DNA from 3 places in the Pseudoalteromonas sp. APC 3355 genome. Region 2 is predicted to be linked to each of the others. Evidence: predicted binding sites of a transcription regulator. Region 2 holds the regulator's gene; each other region holds the start of a gene.
What was found. Region 2 encodes LexA, which represses DNA repair genes until DNA is damaged. Its sites were predicted from a motif close to TACTGTATNNNNATACAGTA; they were not measured.

Region 1: ruvC (crossover junction endodeoxyribonuclease RuvC) is a predicted target of LexA. The motif match lies at 1,285-1,304, and genes of this name have one in related genera.
Region 3: QMA08_RS17420 (SulA-like leucine-rich domain-containing protein) is a predicted target of LexA. The motif match lies at 1,128-1,147, and genes of this name have one in related genera.

The regions. Positions count from the first base shown of each region.
Region 1 is NZ_JASDDB010000023.1:35,941-38,217, forward strand. It holds gene QMA08_RS19825 (FtsX-like permease family protein) at 1-1,222, shown strand, start outside; gene ruvC (crossover junction endodeoxyribonuclease RuvC) at 1,353-1,877, shown strand; gene ruvA (Holliday junction branch migration protein RuvA) at 1,880-2,277, shown strand, end outside.
Region 2 is NZ_JASDDB010000018.1:13,277-15,553, forward strand. It holds gene QMA08_RS18285 (hypothetical protein) at 259-639, shown strand; gene QMA08_RS18290 (PaaI family thioesterase) at 640-1,080, opposite strand; gene lexA (transcriptional repressor LexA) at 1,248-1,865, shown strand.
Region 3 is NZ_JASDDB010000015.1:116,799-119,075, reverse strand. It holds gene QMA08_RS17430 (diguanylate cyclase) at 1-78, shown strand, start outside; gene QMA08_RS17425 (YchJ family protein) at 153-632, opposite strand; gene QMA08_RS17420 (SulA-like leucine-rich domain-containing protein) at 671-1,105, opposite strand; gene QMA08_RS17415 (SEL1-like repeat protein) at 1,404-1,868, opposite strand; gene QMA08_RS17410 (NCS2 family permease) at 1,987-2,277, shown strand, end outside.

The DNA.
Region 1 (2,277 bases), on a different contig from region 2:
TGGTGTGCTGTTTTTAGTATCTAAATTAATATTTGGTGGCGGTCGAAAATTAGGACTTAAGCCAGGTAACAGTTGGTCGCTTGCAATTGCATCTATTCAAAAGCGTGCAAATGTGAACGCGGTACAGTTAATTAGTTTTTCGTTAGCGATTAAATTACTGCTGTTTTTAGTGGTACTTAAAAACGACATGATATCTGATTGGCAGTCGCAACTTCCAAGCGACGCGCCTAATGCGTTTTTAGTTAATATTACGCAAAATGAGCTTGAGCCAATTAATGAATATTTAGCTCAAAAAGATATTCAAGTATCAGAGTTTTATCCCACTATTCGTGGGCGCGTAAATGCGGTGAATGGCGAGTTGGTAGCACGTTCAGTATCGCTGCAAGACAACGAGAAAAAAGACGAAGAAGCACGTGCAGGTATTGGCCGCGAGCTAAATCTTACATGGCTTAAAGATGTGCCTGACCAAAATGAAGTAACACAAGGCACGTGGTTTGGTGAAAATGCGATGGCTGAAGCCTCAGTAGAGGAGTCGATGCTTGAGCGTTTAGATGTTGAGATAGGCGATACGCTTACATTTTTAATTGGTTCGCAGTCGTTCGATGCTAAAATCACCAGTGTGCGCAAAGTTAATTGGGCCACGCTTAAACCTAACTTTTTTATTATTTTAAGCCCAGATGTACTTGCAGATTTTCCGGCAACGTATATTTCGTCTGTACGTATAAATCCAGATCAAAAGCGTGACTTTAGCCAGTTATTGCGTACTTACCCTACTATTACAGCGATTGATATTGATAACTTTGTTAAGCAAATACAAACAACTATTTCGCAAGTATCACTCGCCATTGGCTTTGTACTTGCAATTGTTGTGCTGTGTGGCGCGCTTGTACTTATATCGCAAGTGCAAGCTAGTTTAGGTGAGCGTATGCAAGAAATTGTAATACTGCGAACACTTGGCGCTAAAAGCCGATTAATTAAAAACGCGACCTTGTACGAGTTTTTATTACTCGGCGGTTTAGCTGGCTTAGTTGCCGCATTTTTTAGTGATATAGCGCTTTTAATTGTGCAGCAACAAATGTTTGATTTAGCAGGTAAGTTACATCCGCATATATGGATTATTGGTCCGGTAGCTGGCGGTGTATTTGTGGCTGGTTTAGGCTATTTAATGATTGCTCGAACACTTAAACAAAATACCCAAGGATTAGTGCGTGCCCTAGGGTAAGCTTAAACTAACATCCTCCTGCAAATGCCCACCTAACACGTGGGCATTTTTGTTTTTCTTTGTACTGGTAATTTATACAGTGCTCTGGCATTATTAGCGTAATTTAAAAATAATAACAATGGAGTGCTGTTTGGCCATTATTTTAGGGATCGATCCTGGTTCACGTTTGACCGGATATGGCGTTGTTGCCCATCAAGGTTCTAAATTTACATACTTAGGCAGTGGTTGTATTAAGTTAGCCGATCATCCTTTTCCGGTTAGGCTTAAAATGATCTACCAAGGCATTACACAGCTTATTGAACAGTTTTCGCCAGAAACCTTTGCCATTGAAAAAGTATTTATGGCGCACAACCCCGATTCAGCTTTAAAACTAGGCCAAGCTAGAGGCGCGGCGATTGTTGGCGCTGCAATGGCCGACTTACCCGTATTTGAATACTCAGCTAGGCAAATTAAGCAAGCAGTAGTAGGCAACGGTGGTGCAGATAAAACACAAGTGCAACACATGGTAAAAAATATTTTGAAACTACCAGGTACGCCACAGGCCGATGCAGCTGATGCACTCGCTATTGCGATTTGCCACGCTCACTCAGAACAAAATTTAATTAAACTAGCGGGTAGCGCAAGCAAAACCGTTAGAGGACGTTTAAGGAAATAATTATGATAGGCCGCTTAAATGGTATTTTAGTCGAAAAACAGCCACCAGAAATATTACTCGAAGTAAGTGGTGTCGGTTACGAAGTACAAATGCCGATGACCTGTTTTTACGATTTACCAAAAATTGGTGAAAATGCGATTGTTTACACTCACTTTGTAGTGCGTGAAGATGCTCAACTATTGTTTGGTTTTAATAATAAAGTTGAACGTGCTTTGTTTAGAGAGCTATTAAAAGCAAATGGCGTAGGGCCAAAACTTGGCTTAGCTATTTTATCGGGCATGTCGGCAAAACAATTTGTAAGTTGTGTAAATAACGAAGACTCAACATCGCTTGTTAAATTACCCGGTGTAGGTAAAAAAACAGCCGAGCGTTTAGTACTCGAAATGAAAGACAGATTAAA
Region 2 (2,277 bases):
TGCGACATTTTGTCGCAGTTTGTACTATAGCTTACTGTAATCATTTAAAAATAAAAAAGATTACACTTAAATCCCTAACATGACTTATCTGTTTAATTGAGCTGGATGTTTGATATCCAGCTAGCTTTAAATGCTAAAAAATACTTAAAAGCTGCGAAATATCCATATAAAGTGGTTAATAGAGCATAGTTGATTTGGTATAACGGTAAAACTGCGTTAAAGTTTGCAATGAAATTATTAGAGGATAAATACGAAACGATGTCGGAAATTCAATTTTTAAATGTAGATCTTGAGCTTGAATCAAAGCAAGATATTAGTTTGCTAGTGGCGGACTTGAAAAAAGTCGCGACGATTTTACATTATGACAAAGACGAATACCGTCAACTAGCGCGTATTGAAGCTACAGGTGAGGTGAGCACACCTGATAAAGCCATAAACCATATATGTGAGCTTATTGAATCGTGTTCGCGTAACGCGCTAAAGCAATGGTTAAGCTGTTCACGTAGAACGTTTGATATTGGTTTTGAATCAGGGACTTCTCCTAAGTGCTTTAATCAAGCCTTAGATGCAGATACATTATTGCGTATATCTGCGATTGGTGCGGGTATGGAAATTACCATTTACCCAATCGAAAAGTAACTATCTTCGCTCTACGACTGCTGCGGTCATTTTTGATACGCAGCACAGCTCATTGCGGCTATTTGTAATTTTTATTTCCCACACTGAACTACGTTTGCCAATATGAAATGCTCTAGCCGTGGCTGTTAAAGTGCCGTTGCGAGATGCTTTTAAATGACTTGCGCTAATCTCCTGCCCTACACAGTAAAATTTAGTAAAATCGACAACAAAGTTAGCGGCATAGCTGGCAACTGTTTCGGCAAGTACAACGTTAGCACCGCCGTGAACCATGCCCATTGGGTTATGATGTTCAGGAATTGCCGGCATTGTGGCAACCAAATAATCATCGCCAATTTCTGTGACTTCTATCCCCATAGTTTTCATTAATGTTCCTTGGCCATTAATGCCTTGCTCTAACTGCTTGCACAGCTCTAAGGTGATGGGCTGGTACCAAATACTCATAATGTCTCCTTTGCATTTTTAATCATTTATAAACTTAGCTTTAGTTATATCCTTGAAATGTACACAAGTGAAATTACTTTAGCTATTTTAAGGCTTAATTTAAATTTGCGATTTTTATTTAACTGTATATACTCACAGTTAAATGTACTGTATGGAAAACCAGTTGTATGCGACCATTAACGAACCGCCAAGCTCAAATACTCGAACTAATTAAAGTTTTTATTAAAGACACTGGTATGCCCCCTACACGTGCTGAAATAGCGCAAACATTAGGTTTTAAAAGTGCCAATGCTGCTGAAGAACATTTAAAAGCACTTGCTAAAAAAGGCGCAATTAAAATGAAACCAGGTGCAAGCCGTGGTATCCAATTAATTGAAGAAGAAGAGCCAGAACAATTAGGTTTACCGCTTATAGGGCGTGTTGCTGCTGGTTCACCTATTTTGGCGCAAGAGCACGTTGAAAGTCACTGCAAAATCGATCCATTAATGTTTAAACCGGCTGCAGATTTTTTACTACGCGTTAACGGTATGAGCATGAAAGATATTGGTATTATGGATGGTGATTTACTTGCTGTACATCGTACTCAAACCGCTGAAAATGGACAAGTTGTTGTTGCTCGCCTAGACGAAGACGTAACTGTAAAACGTCTTGAGAAAGCGGGTCGTAAAGTATTACTTCATGCTGAAAACGACGATTTTGACTCTATTGAAGTAGATCTTGAGAATGAGTCTTTTAATATTGAAGGCTTAGCCGTTGGCGTTATAAGAAACGCTGATTGGATGTGACTTGAAAAATAGCTTTTAAACAAGCAGTTTTATAAATGCGTACTAATTAGTACGCATTTTTGTTTTAAAATTTGTACTAAAAATAGGGCGTAAACAGCCCACTGACTATTTAAGCTGTAAACTTTTTTGCACTTATATTTTCCCCCTCCGAATGCGTTAAACCCCTTTGTTTTGCTCATATTTTGAACTTCCTGTCGCCCAGTTGATTACCGATTTTTTATTAATTATTCAATATCACCTGATTGTTTTTTATACTAAAACTTGCTTGTTGTTCGTTTTTTAGCTAATTGTTAATGTGCTGAGCTAATAATAACTCACAGCTTTTTAGTTTTGAGAACACACAATATACACAAACCCGTTGTTGGCGCAGCAAAACCAATCAATATTAAATGAGATTGACTAAAAAAATAAA
Region 3 (2,277 bases), on a different contig from region 2:
AACAAAAACACGTTGCAGATCGCAGATGAAAAAATGTATGAGTCTAAAATGCAAGGGCGTAACAAAGTGTGTTTTTAAGTTTAGTTAGCTAATAAATCACTCTGCCACTTAAAAACACCTTTTAGGTGATAAATATTAAATAAGATTATTTATTACATGCTATGACATTTTTTGTACTTTTTATTGCTACCGCATGGGCAGTCATCATTTCTGCCTACTTTAATATCTTCAACAGGATATATAGTGCCATCTAAATAACGCCATTGAGTGTTTTCTTTAATAAACTGCGATTTTTCGTGAAGCTCACAAAATAAGTTTTGATAAAAATATTGGGCTTTAAATTCTACCGTTCCAGTATCGCCATCATGGCTTGAGTCAATTAAATCAAGATTTATAAATCGACAGCTGTTAGCAAAATCATTGATTTCTTTAACCGGATTCTCAGCTTGTTTTTCTTTTGCGTAGGTTTGATAAACATATTTTGCATTTTTAATAACATAAGCGCTGAATCGTGAGCGCATAAGTTGTTCAGGAGTGTCAGCTTGCTTAACAGATAAGTGAAGTGGCTCGCAGCAATCGGCATAATTGTGCCCACTGCTGCAAAAACATAATGTGGTATTGAGTGAAGTCATAATAATAATACAAAGTCTAAAACATTAGTTTAACAAGCTTATTGAGCGAGTGGTATCTCTGTTGTTTGAGCGTTTTTAGTAAAACAGTATAGTTTTGTATTCGTTTTACTTAAATCGAACGATAGATTTGTAAGTAGTTGGTTATTAACTATATCGGTCCAGGTAATTACAGCTGCAAAGTTTCCATTATGTAATGCAGAATTTAATACATACTCTAGATTTACTAGGTGCTTTTGTCTAATAACAAGTAATTTACTTGTATCAATAGAGCATGAGTCAAGTAAAGCTTTGCTCGGTACATGATCTGGCGCAATTAATAACGTCCATGCATTAGAGCTATTATATTGGTGTAATACTTTTAAAAGCTCAAAGGTCGCTGAAATTTCATCTTCAATTTGGATCAAATTTACGCAATCGCTTTGCTCGTCTTGTTGGTAACTTTTAACTGTTCTTACGGTAATAGGCTGTAACATAATTTTACTCACTGGGTTTTTATACAGTATTCATATACAGTAGTTTATACAGTGCTTTCGTGCAAGCATTTTATGCTATTTATTTGTACAGTTATTCAGCTTTTGATCATTGTTTTTTGTTTTTAAATCTATAATTCTTTATTAATCAACTTGTTATAGGCTTGTTTTTGAGGGGGTATTTTTAAAATAAATTTTTGAGTCATGTTTTCATTTGTGGGTTTTATACTGTGTAGGAGTATCTTTGTAACTATATACAGTATTTTTCAAAACTGTATACAGTACTTATAACTTAGTTAGTTTATGTGTTTTCACTGGTGCGAGGGATCATATGAGAAAACTGGAGTTGGTGGATTTGTTCGTACAAACTTGCTGCATAACATTGAGCATCTTTAAATCGCTTAGTTTCGATATGTTTGCGTATATCTGTAACCGCTGCAGTGGCAGGTGCGTACCCTTGGCTACTCGCTAAGCTCAACCACGCTACAGCATGAAATACACTTTGTGGCACGCCTTCACCTTTTACAAAAAATAAACCTAAATAAAACTGTGCTCTATGGTTTCCTGCCATTGCAGCAAGGCGCATCCATTTTGCAGCCAATGGAGCTTGATTATTTTTTAAATAATATAGGGCTTTATTAATAGTACTTTGCTCATCTTTTTTATTATCAATGGGCGCGGGGCTGCTTTCTGGTTGAGTAACAAAACCTAAAATGTTGTCTAGCTGTTGCTCTAAGTCTTGCTCACAAGGTGTTGTTTTAAGCATATTGGTTCATTTATTATTTTAACTACTTTAACAGTTTAGTATATAGCAAGGTAAAATGTCCTGTAAAAGATAATTTTTATGTTAAAATCTCGCCACTTTTTACTATCACAAGTTTATTATGTTTGAAGCCTTATTTAAACTCAGCGAAAATAACTCAACAGTTAAACGCGAATGCGTTGCTGGCCTAACGACCTTTATCACTATGGTATACATTGTATTTGTAAACCCGGCTATGCTTGCTGAGGCAGGGATGGACCAAGGGGCTGCATTTGTAGCTACCTGTATAGCAGCTGCGATAGGCTGTTTTATAATGGGTTTATGGGCTAATTATCCATTAGCATTAGCGCCTGGCATGGGACTAAATGCTTTTTTTACGTATGGCGTCGTATTAGGAATGGGTTATACCTGG